DNA from 4 places in the Cronobacter universalis NCTC 9529 genome. Region 2 is predicted to be linked to each of the others. Evidence: predicted binding sites of a transcription regulator. Region 2 holds the regulator's gene; each other region holds the start of a gene.
The links. The regulator PurR, encoded in region 2, represses purine synthesis genes. The targets are predictions, from matches to a motif close to CANGCAAACGTTTGCNTG.
Positions count from the first base shown of each region.

Region 1: a site for PurR is predicted at 1,324-1,341, ahead of purL (phosphoribosylformylglycinamidine synthase). Genes of this name have one in related genera too.
Region 3: a site for PurR is predicted at 1,281-1,298, ahead of AFK65_RS07095 (amino acid aminotransferase). Genes of this name have one in related genera too.
Region 4: a site for PurR is predicted at 1,359-1,376, ahead of cvpA (colicin V production protein). Genes of this name have one in related genera too.

Region 1 is NZ_CP012257.1:3,200,662-3,203,779, reverse strand. Features, by position in the region: gene mltF (membrane-bound lytic murein transglycosylase MltF) at 1-1,160, opposite strand, end outside; gene purL (phosphoribosylformylglycinamidine synthase) at 1,428-3,118, shown strand, end outside.
Region 2 is NZ_CP012257.1:1,950,375-1,953,492, reverse strand. Features, by position in the region: gene AFK65_RS08915 (MFS transporter) at 1-214, opposite strand, end outside; gene cydH (cytochrome bd-I oxidase subunit CydH) at 479-568, opposite strand; gene purR (HTH-type transcriptional repressor PurR) at 861-1,886, shown strand; gene punR (DNA-binding transcriptional activator PunR) at 1,905-2,816, opposite strand; gene punC (purine nucleoside transporter PunC) at 2,928-3,118, shown strand, end outside.
Region 3 is NZ_CP012257.1:1,560,567-1,563,684, reverse strand. Features, by position in the region: gene AFK65_RS07100 (porin) at 82-1,176, shown strand; gene AFK65_RS07095 (amino acid aminotransferase) at 1,362-2,552, shown strand; gene AFK65_RS07090 (MBL fold metallo-hydrolase) at 2,612-3,118, opposite strand, start outside.
Region 4 is NZ_CP012257.1:2,991,036-2,994,153, forward strand. Features, by position in the region: gene purF (amidophosphoribosyltransferase) at 1-776, opposite strand, end outside; gene cvpA (colicin V production protein) at 816-1,301, opposite strand; gene dedD (cell division protein DedD) at 1,534-2,256, opposite strand; gene folC (bifunctional tetrahydrofolate synthase/dihydrofolate synthase) at 2,246-3,118, opposite strand, start outside.

The DNA.
Region 1 (3,118 bases), 1.3 Mb from region 2:
CCCATGTTATAGGCCGCCAGCGCGAACCAGATCCGCTCCTCCTCCGGCACGCCTTCCGGCACTTTGCTCATCATATCTTTCAGATAGCGCGCGCCGCCGCTGATGCTCTGTTCGGCATCGAGACGGTCGGTCAGGCCCAGGCTTTGCGCCGTATTGCGGGTCAGCATCATCAGACCGCGCACGCCGGTAGGGGAGGTGGCCTGGCTGTCCCAGTGGGATTCCTGATACGAGATGGCCGCCAGCAGCCGCCAGTCGATATCGGTCGCGTATTTCTCAAAGAGCGGCTGCAGCTCCGGCAGCACGCTGTCCACGGCGCGCAGGAAACTGCGGGTATCCACGTAATCGAAATCGTTGCCGTGGCCGAGATACTTCTCCTCCAGACGCGCCAGCGTGCCGTCTTCATTGATCTGATTAAAGAAATCGAGCAGGGCGGCGGAGAGCGAATTATCGCTGCTGCGGCGGCTGAACCACGTCACCGGCTGTTCGTCGCTGAGGTCGAGCGCGACCGCGAGCTGCGGATGGACGCGCTGGAGCAAGCCGATGGCGACCGAATCGGCGATGGTGTAATCCAGCGTGCCCTGCGCCACCTGTAACATCAGCTCATTACTGCTGAGTTTCGGGTCGACGCGCCAGCTTAAGTCCGGGTATTTGGTCGCTTTGAGCTGTTCCAGCTCGCTTTGCGCCACATGGCCGGGCGCAATGGTCAGTTGCCCCTCTTTGATACTGGCGAGGCTGCGCGGACGCAGGCTGCCGACGCGGTAAACCATCTGCTGCGAGACCGAGTAGTAAATCGGGCCCGCCTGGTAGTGCTGGCTGCGCGCTTCGTTATAGACCAGGCCTGCGGCGAGCAGATCGGCCTCGTTATTGTCGAGATCGTCAAAGAGCTGATTGATGTTCTGGCGCACGGTGACTTCCAGCTTTACGCCCAGATAGTCGGCAAACGCCTGGCTTAGCTCGTAATCGAGCCCGGAGATAGTTTCACCGGCGCGGTACATGGTCAGCGGCGTGGCGATGGTACTGACGCGCAAAACCCCCCGCGCCTGAATCGCGGCGATACGGTTATCGGCTTTGCCGGACCAGGGAATGGCCGGCCATAAGGCCACTGCCAGCAGCAGGGTAACGACGCCGATGAGCAGATAATTAAGCTTTAATTTTTTCAATTAGTTAATTCTCTGCGTTGCCCCGGGGCTCAGCGAACAATCGTTAGTAAACCGTTTCGTTTGAATGGCATGGAGCGGCATTTTGCGTAACAAAGCGCCACTTGGCAACTAATTAGAGGAATCGGCCACACCAAACGTTAACGCGACGGCGGGATTTTATTTCTACGCAAACGGTTTCGTCAGCGCGCCGGATTCACTATAATGACGCCCGTTTTCCCCCTTGCGCCCACTGAGGTGCCCTCCGGCGCTTCGAAGACGAGAGATTAGATGATGGAAATTCTGCGTGGTTCGCCCGCTCTGTCGGCATTTCGTATTAATAAACTGCTGGCTCGTTTCAAAGACGCTCACCTCCCGGTGAAGACCATTTATGCCGAGTATGTCCATTTCGCTGACCTCGCCGCACCGCTGAATGCCGAAGAGCACGCGCGCCTTGAGCGCCTGCTGCAATATGGACCGAGCCTTGCGGGCCACGCGCCGTCGGGCCGACTGCTGCTGGTAACGCCGCGTCCCGGCACCATCTCTCCCTGGTCCTCCAAAGCGACAGATATCGCCCATAACTGCGGGCTCGCCCAGGTAAAACGCCTGGAGCGCGGCGTGGCGTATTACCTCGACGTTGATCCGACCGCGGGCGACGACGCCTGGCGCCATATTGCGGCTGAGCTGCATGACCGCATGATGGAGAGCGTTTTCGGCGCGCTGGAAGACGCCGCGCAGCTTTTCGCGCACCACGAGCCCGCGCCGGTACAGAGCGTGGATCTGCTGGGGCAGGGCCGCCAGGCGCTGGTGGACGCCAACGTGCGTCTGGGACTGGCGCTGGCCGATGATGAAATCGACTATCTGCATGACGCGTTCACCCGCCTGGGGCGCAACCCGAACGACATCGAACTCTACATGTTCGCGCAGGCCAACTCTGAGCACTGCCGCCACAAAATTTTCAACGCCGACTGGATTATCGACGGCGAAAAACAGCCGAAGTCGCTGTTTAAGATGATCAAAAACACCTTCGAGAAGACCCCGAATTTCGTGCTCTCCGCGTATAAAGACAACGCGGCGGTCATGGAAGGTTCTTCCGTGGGCCGTTTCTACGCCGATCATGAAGCGGGCCGCTACGCGTTCCATCAGGAACCAGCGCACATTCTGATGAAAGTGGAAACGCACAACCACCCGACCGCCATTTCACCGTGGCCGGGCGCCGCGACAGGCTCCGGCGGCGAAATTCGCGATGAAGGCGCGACGGGCCGCGGCGCGAAGCCGAAAGCGGGGCTGGTGGGCTTTTCCGTTTCGAACCTGCGCATTCCGGGCTTTGAGCAGCCGTGGGAAGAAGATTTCGGCAAGCCGGATCGTATCGTCACCGCGCTCGACATCATGACCGACGGCCCGCTCGGCGGCGCGGCGTTCAACAACGAATTCGGTCGCCCTGCGCTGAACGGCTATTTCCGTACCTATGAAGAGAAAGTGGCCAGCCACAACGGCGAAGAGCTGCGCGGCTACCACAAGCCCATTATGCTGGCAGGCGGCATCGGCAACATCCGCGCCGACCATGTGCAGAAAGGCGACATTCCGCCTGGCGCGAAGCTGATTGTGCTCGGCGGCCCGGCGATGAATATCGGCCTCGGCGGCGGCGCGGCGTCCTCGATGGCGTCCGGCCAGTCCGACGCCGATCTCGATTTCGCCTCGGTACAGCGCGATAACCCGGAGATGGAGCGCCGTTGCCAGGAAGTAATCGACCGCTGCTGGCAGCTTGGCGAGGCCAATCCAATCGTGTTTATCCATGACGTCGGCGCGGGCGGCCTGTCCAACGCTATGCCGGAGCTGGTGAGCGACGGCGGGCGCGGCGGGCGTTTTGAACTGCGCGATATTTTAAGCGACGAGCCGGGCATGAGCCCGCTGGAAGTCTGGTGTAACGAATCCCAGGAGCGTTACGTGCTGGCCGTGGCGCCCGAACAGCTGGCGCTCTT
Region 2 (3,118 bases):
CGCTGCGTCGCGCGCGGTGCGACAGCAAAAGCGTCATCAGCGGCGCCCCCACCATCACGCCAACCGCGTAGGCGCTGATCAGCATACCGGCGGCCGGAATCGAGACGTTGACGCCGTTGGCTATTACCGGCAACAGCCCCATCGGGGAAAACTCGGTCGTGCCAATGCCAAAAGCACCAATAGCCAGTGCCAGTAACGGGAAGTTGACTTTCATTCATTGCTCCAGAAATTTTACAACAGCGCCGGAGATGCCCGACGTTACAGCAGGATGCAGAGAGGATGGCAGTTTCAGTCAGAAAAGATAAGTGACAAAAACAGCAAAATATTATTGCACGGGTGTTAAAAAACACGCGCAAATTGTTATTAGCGAATCATAAGGGAAAAGCGTGAAAAAGAAAGGAAACGGCGGGCGAAAGGCGCTTAAGCGCAGGAATGGTATAAGAAAGCGGGAGAACGGGGACGCGCTCCCGCCTGGCGCTTAATGCAGGATGGCGGTAAAAGCGCCCGCCACAATCAGGCCCAGTACAACAAGCGTAGTGACCAGCGAAAATTTCAGATCGGTACTCATGGTATTCTCCTTAAAGACCCCATAAAAATCAGGTAGTGCGCATTTTTGCATAAACGGGCCGAAAAATCCTGCGACATTTAACCAGATATGCGTTTTCCCTCTTCCCCTTTCGGGAAAGATAAGCCAAAATTCGTCGCTACTTTATTCGGTACCGGCCATCGACCCCTCCTCACGATAAATGTCGCGTTTCCCGGCATGCCGCACGTCCCCTCGTGGCACACAGGGGTGTGTACAGGCAAACGATTAACCCGTGATTTTGCAGGGCTCAGCCAGGGGTCTGGAGTGATTATTAATGGCAACAATTAAAGACGTCGCGAAGCGAGCCAACGTTTCCACAACAACAGTCTCACATGTAATTAACAAAACCCGTTTTGTGGCGGAAGAGACGCGCAACGCGGTATGGGCGGCTATCAAAGAATTACACTATTCGCCAAGCGCCGTGGCGCGCAGCCTGAAGGTGAACCATACCAAGTCTATCGGGCTGCTGGCGACCAGTAGCGAAGCGCCCTATTTCGCCGAAATCATCGAAGCGGTTGAGAACAGCTGCTTTGCGAAAGGCTATACGTTGATCCTCGGCAACGCGCATAACAATCTGGAAAAGCAGCGCGCGTACCTGTCGATGATGGCGCAAAAGCGCGTCGACGGCCTGCTGGTGATGTGTTCGGAATACCCGGAGCCGCTACTCGCCACGCTCGAAGAGTACCGTCATATCCCGATGGTGGTGATGGACTGGGGCGAAGCGAAAGCGGATTTCACCGACTCGGTTATCGATAACGCGTTTCAGGGCGGTTATCTCGCCGGGCGTTACCTTATCGAGCGCGGCCATCGCGATATCGGCGTTATTCCGGGGCAGCTTGAGCGCAACACCGGCGTCGGGCGTTTTTCCGGCTTTATGAAAGCGCTGGAAGAAGCGGCCATCAAAGTGCCGGAAAACTGGATCGTGCAGGGCGATTTCGAGCCGGAATCCGGTTATCGCGCCATGCAGCAGATCCTCTCGCAGCCGCAGCGCCCCACCGCCATCTTCTGCGGCGGCGATATTATGGCGATGGGCGCTATCTGCGCCGCGGATGAGATGGGTCTGCGCGTGCCGCAGGATATTTCGATTATCGGCTACGACAACGTGCGTAACGCCCGCTTCTTCAGCCCGGCGCTGACGACGATCCATCAGCCGAAGGAGACGCTGGGCCAGACCGCGTTCAATATGCTGCTCGACCGCATCGTCAACAAGCGCGAAGAGTCGCAGACCATCGAGGTGCATCCGCGCCTGATCGAACGCCGCTCGGTGGCGGACGGCCCGTTCCGCGACTATCGCCGTTAATCCCCTCCGGGAGCCGTATTACTGCGGCTCCCGCAGCCACTCCTTGTTCAGCGTTTCACTGTCCCCCAGATAATCGAGCAGCCAGCGCAGCGCGGGCGAGGCATCGCTTTGTCGCCACGTCAGGCAGCAGGCGGCGTCCGGGAACGGGTTTTCCAGCGTCAGCGCATGCCACTCCCCGCTATCGAGCCACGGCTTCGCGAAGTGCGTCGGCACCATGCCGATACAGAGCCCTTCGCTCAGCGCATCGGCGGCGCAGTGCCAGTCCGGCACCACCACGCGCCGCTGGTTATCCAGCAGCCAGGTGATGCGTTTGGGCAGCGATCGCGAGGTGTCTTCCAGCACCAGCGACGGGTAATCGCGCAGCCTGTCGTCGCTGAGCGCGCCGTCGCGCTGCGCCAGCGGGTGATGATGCGCCACCACGCAGCGCCAGCTCAGCATGCCCATATCGCGAAACGCGAAGCGCCCGCCGACCGGGATCGCCTGTGTCGCGCCGATGGCGAGTTCCACGCGCCCGTCCGCCAGCGCGTCCCAGACGCCGTTAAACACCTCCTGCGACACCTGCAATTCGACATCGGAAAAGTGCCGGTAGAAATCGAGCACCAGACGGCGGGTGCGTTCCGGACGCACGATGTTGTCCACCGCGATGGAGAGCTGTCCTCGCCAGCCGTTGGCGATCTGCTGGCACTGCTGACGGGTGATCATCATTTTTTTGATGACAGAACGCCCCTCGCGCAAAAACCAGGCGCCCGCGGGCGTCAGGACCACATCGCGATGGCGGCGCTCGAAGAGCGACACCGCAAGCCACTCCTCCAGCTGGCGCACCGTATAGCTGACGGCAGAAGGCACGCGGTGCAGTTCCGCCGCCGCCGCGGTGAAGCTGCCGGTGCGCGCCACGGCGTCGACGACTTCCAGAGAATATTCAGACCACATTTTCTGCCTGCAAAATTTTTGAATGGAAACGGCAAATATTAGCGTTTCACAAGCGGGTTTGCACTCCGTACACTCCGGGCTCTTTCGCGTATTAAGAAGTGAGTCAATGTGATGCGACCTGATAAAGGATTTCTTTGCTGGCTGGCCGGGCTGAGCGTGCTCGGCTTTCTGGCGACGGATATGTACCTGCCCGCGTTCGCCGTCATCGAGGCGGATTTACACACGGCGCCCTCGGCTATCAGCGCCTCGCTGAGCCTGTTCCTGGCGGGATTCGCGCTGGCGCAGCTGGCCTGGGGACCGCT
Region 3 (3,118 bases), 390 kb from region 2:
CCAAACTCTCATCAATAGTTCCGTAATGAATTATTGACGGCAGTGGCAGGTGTTCAAAAAAACCAATGAGGGTAATAAATAATGATGAAGCGCAATATCCTGGCAGTGGTTATCCCTGCCCTGCTGGTAGCCGGTGCAGCAAACGCTGCTGAAATCTATAACAAAAACGGCAACAAACTGGATTTCTATGGCAAGGCTGTAGGTGAGCATCAGTGGACTACTAACGGTGACTCTAATAATGCTGATACTACTTATGCACGTATCGGCTTTAAAGGAGAAACTCAAGTTAATGACCAATTGACCGGTTATGGTCAATGGGAATACAACATGGATGCGAGCGCTCAGGAAGGTAAACAAGGCACTAAAACACGTCTGGCTTTTGCTGGCCTGAAAGCCGGTGAATATGGTTCTTTCGACTATGGTCGTAATTATGGTGCTTTCTACGATGCTCTGGCGTCTACCGATATGTTCGTTATCTGGGGTGGCGATTCTCTCGCAGCAACTGATAATTTCATGACTGCCCGTACTAATGGCGTTGCAACTTACCGTAACAGTAATTTCTTCGGTCTGGTTGACGGCCTGGCGTTGGGTTTGCAGTATCAGGGTAAAAATGAAGGTGATGGCCATGCAACTTCTCGCCAGAATGGCGATGGTGGCAGCTACTCCTTAGCTTACGATTTTGGCGAGGGCTTCAACGTAACTGCTGCATATACCAATTCTGACCGTTCTTCTAAACAAACGGAAGATGGCAAAGGTAAACGCGCTGATGGTTGGGCAACATCTGTTAAGTATGATGCAAACAATCTCTATGCTGCGGTAATGTACGGCGAATCACATAACATGACTCGTGAAAACGACGATCAGTTTGCTAACAAAACTCAAAACATCGAAGCTGTAGTTCAGTACCAATTCGACTTTGGCCTGCGTCCGTCTTTAGGCTACGTACAATCTAAAGGTAAAGACCTGTCAGCTCGTACAGCTAATAACGCCACCTTTACGGGCGGCGATAACGATCTCGTGAAGTATATTGAAGTTGGTACTTGGTACTACTTCAATAAAAATATGAACGTCTATGCAGCATATCGTTTCAACCTGCTGGATACAAACGATTATACTCGTGCTGCTGGTTTATCTACCGATGACCAAGCTGGTGTTGGTATCGTTTACCAGTTCTAATCAGCACAACCTTGTTGTCTGATAGCGAAAAAACAGGGCTTCGGCCCTGTTTTTTTATGTGTAAAAGAAAATTCTGCCAACTTTTGCGATCCACGTAACTTTTCCGGGCAAACGGTTGGCATTTTGTAAATCTCCCGTTAACCTGATAGCGAATTTCCCTTCTGAAATCACAATGGAACCTCGTCATGTTTGAGAACATTACCGCCGCCCCAGCCGACCCGATCCTTGGCCTGGCCGATCTGTTTCGTGCCGACGATCGCCCAACCAAAATTAACTTAGGCATTGGTGTTTACAAGGATGAAACCGGTAAGACCCCGGTTCTGACCAGCGTAAAAAAAGCAGAACAATATCTGCTGGAAAATGAAACCACCAAAAACTACCTCGGCATTGACGGTATTCCCGAATTTGGCCGCTGCACGCAGGAACTGCTGTTCGGCAAAGGCAGCCATATCATCAGCGATAAACGCGCCCGCACGGCGCAGACTCCAGGCGGCACCGGAGCGCTGCGCGTCGCGGCGGATTTCCTCGCCAAAAACACCGACGTCAAACGCGTCTGGGTTTCTAACCCGAGCTGGCCGAACCATAAAGGCGTGTTTAATTCCGCCGGGCTGGAAGTGCGTGAGTATGCCTACTACGACGCGGCGAACCACACGCTCGACTTTGACGGCCTGTTAAGCAGCCTGCAGGAAGCCCAGGCGGGCGACGTGGTGCTGTTCCATGGCTGCTGCCACAATCCGACCGGCATCGACCCGACGCTGGATCAGTGGGAACAGCTGGCGAAGCTGTCTGTCGAAAAAGGCTGGCTGCCGCTGTTTGACTTCGCCTACCAGGGCTTCGCCCGCGGTCTGGAAGAAGATGCTGAAGGCCTGCGCGCGTTTGCCGCCCTGCATAAAGAACTTATCGTCGCGAGCTCGTTCTCCAAAAACTTTGGTCTGTACAACGAGCGCGTCGGCGCCTGTACGCTGGTCGCGGCGGATGCCGACGCCGCGGATCGCGCCTTCAGCCAGATGAAATCTTGCATTCGCGCCAACTACTCCAACCCGCCGGCACACGGCGCGTCAGTAGTCGCGACCATTCTCAGCAACGACGCCCTGCGCGCCATCTGGGAACAGGAGCTGACCGATATGCGCCAGCGCATCCAGCGTATGCGTCAGCTGTTTGTGAACACGCTGGCGGAGAAAGGCGCAAACCGCGATTTCAGCTTTATCACCAAACAGAACGGCATGTTCTCGTTCAGCGGCCTGACCAAAGAACAGGTGCTGCGTCTGCGTGAAGAGTTTGGCGTGTATGCGGTGGCGTCCGGGCGCGTGAACGTGGCGGGCATGACGCCGGATAACATGGCGCCGTTGTGCGAAGCTATCGTCGCTGTGCTGTAATTCATCCATAAAAAGCAAAAGGGCCGCACAGTGCGGCCCTTTTTTATTGAGAGACATAATTACCAGACCGGCATTTCATCCTGCAGGAAAGGATTGTGCAGGCGCTCGTGACCGAGCGTTGACATCGGGCCGTGGCCAGGAATAAAAGTGACGTCATCGCCGAGCGGCAGCAGCTTACGCTTGATGGCATCAATAAGCTGGCTGTGATCGCCGCGCGGGAAATCGCTGCGCCCCACCCCGCCTTTGAATATCACGTCGCCGGAGACCAGCAGGCGGGACTGGGCGTCGAAAAAGACAATATGGCCCGGCGTATGGCCCGGACAGTGCAGCACGGCAAGCGTTATATTGCCGACGTTCACCGTGTCGCCTTCATTAAGCCAGCGATCTGGCGTCAGCGGCTGGCACTCATCAAGGCCAAACATGCGGCTTTGCGCAGGCAGGCCCTGCAGCCAGAACTCATCTTCTTTTTCCGGGCCGATAATGGGGATGCCGTAGTGCGCCGCAAGCTCCGCCGCCGCGCCGACGTGGTCGAGATGACCATGCGTCAACAGGATCTGCTGCAGCGT
Region 4 (3,118 bases), 1.0 Mb from region 2:
TAAACATACTCAAACAGGCACGGGTTGCTAACCGGATTGTCGGCGCACTGGCGCGTAAAGAGCTGGCCTTTCTCGCTGATGTACACCGCTTCGCCAGGGGCGACATCGCGCAGGAATTCAAAGCCCAGCGTATCGAGCGCCACGCTCTCGGACGCCACCATGTACTCGGCGCGGCCGTTACCGGCGTCGCGTTTGCCAAGCACCAGCGGGCGGATGCCGTTAGGATCGCGGAACGCCACCATGCCGTGGCCGATAATCATCGCCACGCACGCGTAAGCGCCGCGGATCAGGCGGTTCATCGCCGCGATGGCCGCGAAAATGTTGTCCGCTTCCAGCGGGTAGTGACGGAAGTTATCCAGCTCGCTGGCGAAAATGTTGAGCAGGATTTCAGAATCTGAGGTGGTGTTGATATGACGGCGCTTCTCTTCAAAGAGCATTTTGCGCAGTTCATGGGCGTTCGTCAGGTTGCCGTTATGGGCAAGCGTAATACCGTAAGGCGAGTTCACATAGAACGGCTGGGCTTCGGAGGCGCTGGAGCTGCCTGCCGTCGGGTAGCGCACATGGCCGATACCCATGTTGCCCTGCAGACGCTGCATGTGGCGGGCTTCGAATACATCATTCACCAGGCCGTTCGCTTTACGCAGACGGAAGCAATTATTCGCATCGATGGTGATGATGCCTGCGGCATCCTGCCCGCGGTGCTGAAGCACCGTTAACGCGTCATAAATCGACTGGTTGACCGGCATAACACCGGCGATCCCGACAATACCGCACATGTTGTCTTTTCCTCAATTCAAAGACCGCCCCCGGCACGATTACCGGGGCAGGAAACTTGACGAGCTTTGCAGATAGTCAAAGAACCATCTGATGATGAAACTGAACTGCGGGATGAGCTGCGACTTTTGCCAGTCCTCGCTTTTGGACAGGCCCGTGAAGGTATCAAGAAAGAACAGAATGGCGGCGACAATCAGCACGCCTCGCAAGGCGCCGAAACAGATCCCCAACACCCTGTCTGTACCCGACAGGCCGGTTTTCTCCACCAGCGCGCCAATCACATAGTTGACTATCGCACCGACGATAAGCGTCGCGATAAACAGCACCGCGATAGCAATCCCATTACGTACCAGTTCGTCTTCAAAGCCGGTGAACCAGACTGCCAGGTAAGTGTAGTAATGACTGGCGACAAAGAAAGCGCAGCCCCAGGTGACCAGCGACAGCGCCTCTCTCACGAACCCGCGGATGAGGCTGACCAGGCACGAGAAACCCACTACTGCAATGATGGCGTAATCTATCCAGACCATGAATGTGTCCCACGATAAAACGCCCTGACATCCGGTTCGGGGCGCATTCTAACAGAAAAAGAAAACGTTTGCGTAGGGATTTCCTTTCCACGCGTTAATAAAAAATGGCGTTGAAAAAATCTTCAACGCCATCCGTCCGTTACGCCCGCGGGCAGAAAAAGAGAGCCTGCAGCGGGCCGTCTGTGGCGCGATGCGGTTTCTCGGCGCGCCTGAGCATCAGGCGCCGGACCGCTTAATTCACGCTGTAATTCATTATCACGCCGTTCAGCCCCGACAGGCTGTTCAGCTCGCCAAGCGACGATTTTAACTTATCCTTCGACGCTTCCGGCCCTACCAGAATGCGGGTGATTTTTCCCTGCACCGGCGTGGACGGCGACGTATACGCCCGGTAACCCGCCGAGCGCAGTTTGCCGACGATTTCGTTGACTTTATCGGCGTTTTTCAGCGCGCCGAGCTGCACGACATACGCCTTGCCTGCCGGCGGCGTTTGCGGTTTCTCCGGCGGCGCGGTTTTCGAAGGCGCAGGCGCTTCGGCCTCGCTCACCATCGCGAGCTGCTCATCGGTTTTATCGCGCTGCGGTTTGCTCTGGGGCTTATCGGCAGTCCGTGTTTTCGCAGGCTCTGTCGCTTTCGGCTTCGCAGGCGTCACGGGCACTTCATCAAGATCCGCGCCGGTATCGGCAGGCAGCCGCGTGGTATCGATGGAAGAGGCCGCCGCGTTACCGGCCCTCACCTCTTCCGCGGCGCCTTCCGGCGGCTGAGACGGCAGCGCCTGCGTCGCGGCAGGCAGCATATCCGGCTCGTCGCGATCGCCAGGCTTCGGCACCAGCGGGATCGCCGCGAACTCATCCTGATAATGTTTTTTCTGGCCGTCCAGCAGCCCTGGCAGCACGATAACCCCCAGCGCCACCAGCACGATTGTGCCGACTAATCGGTTCTGAAACTTACTCGCCACCTCGTCTCCCCGCGTCCATCTCTTCCATTACCTGTGCGACGGTATGAAACGACCCGCATACCAGCACCGTATCGGCGGGCTGCGCGTCGGCCAGCGCCGCGCGCCAGGCCTGCGCCACGCTATCAAAGACAGCGCTGGCCTGCAGATGTTCCGCAAGCTCTTCGGCGCGGGCGCCGCGCGGCCCGTCCAGAGGGGCACAATACCAGCTATCCACGACCCTCTCCAGACAGGCGAGCGTTCCGGCGATATCTTTATCATGCAGCATGCCGATAACCGCCAGCACCCGCCCGGCGGATGGCGACTGCGCGAGCCGCTGCGCCAGATAGCCCGCCGCGTGCGGATTATGGGCCACATCCAGAATGATGCGCGGGGCCTCGCTCACAATCTGGAAACGCCCCGGCAGCGTGGCGCGCGCGATGCCGTCGCGGCAAGCCTGCTCGCTGACCGCAAGGCCGCTTGCGCGAAGCGCGGCGAGCGCCGTCGCCGCGTTAGGCTGCGGCACCTGCGGCAGCGGAAGATGAGTTAGCTCGCCATTGTCGTCGCTGAAGCGCCAGCCGTCGCGTTCCGTCTCATAGCGCCAGGCGTCGTTCACACACAGCAGCCGCGCGCCCTTCTCCTGCGCCACCTGCGCGATGGTGTGCGGCATATCCGTCTCGCCCACCACCGCCGGTTTGCCCGCACGGAAAATACCGGCTTTCTCCCGCCCAATGCTTTCGCGATCCGGCCCCAGCCAGTCGGTGTGATCGAGCGCGATGCTGGTGATGACCGCCACATCGCAATCCACCAGGTTGGTGGCGTCCAGCCGCCCGCCGAGCCCCACTTCGAGGATAACGACATCCAGCTGCGCCTGCTTAAAGAGCCA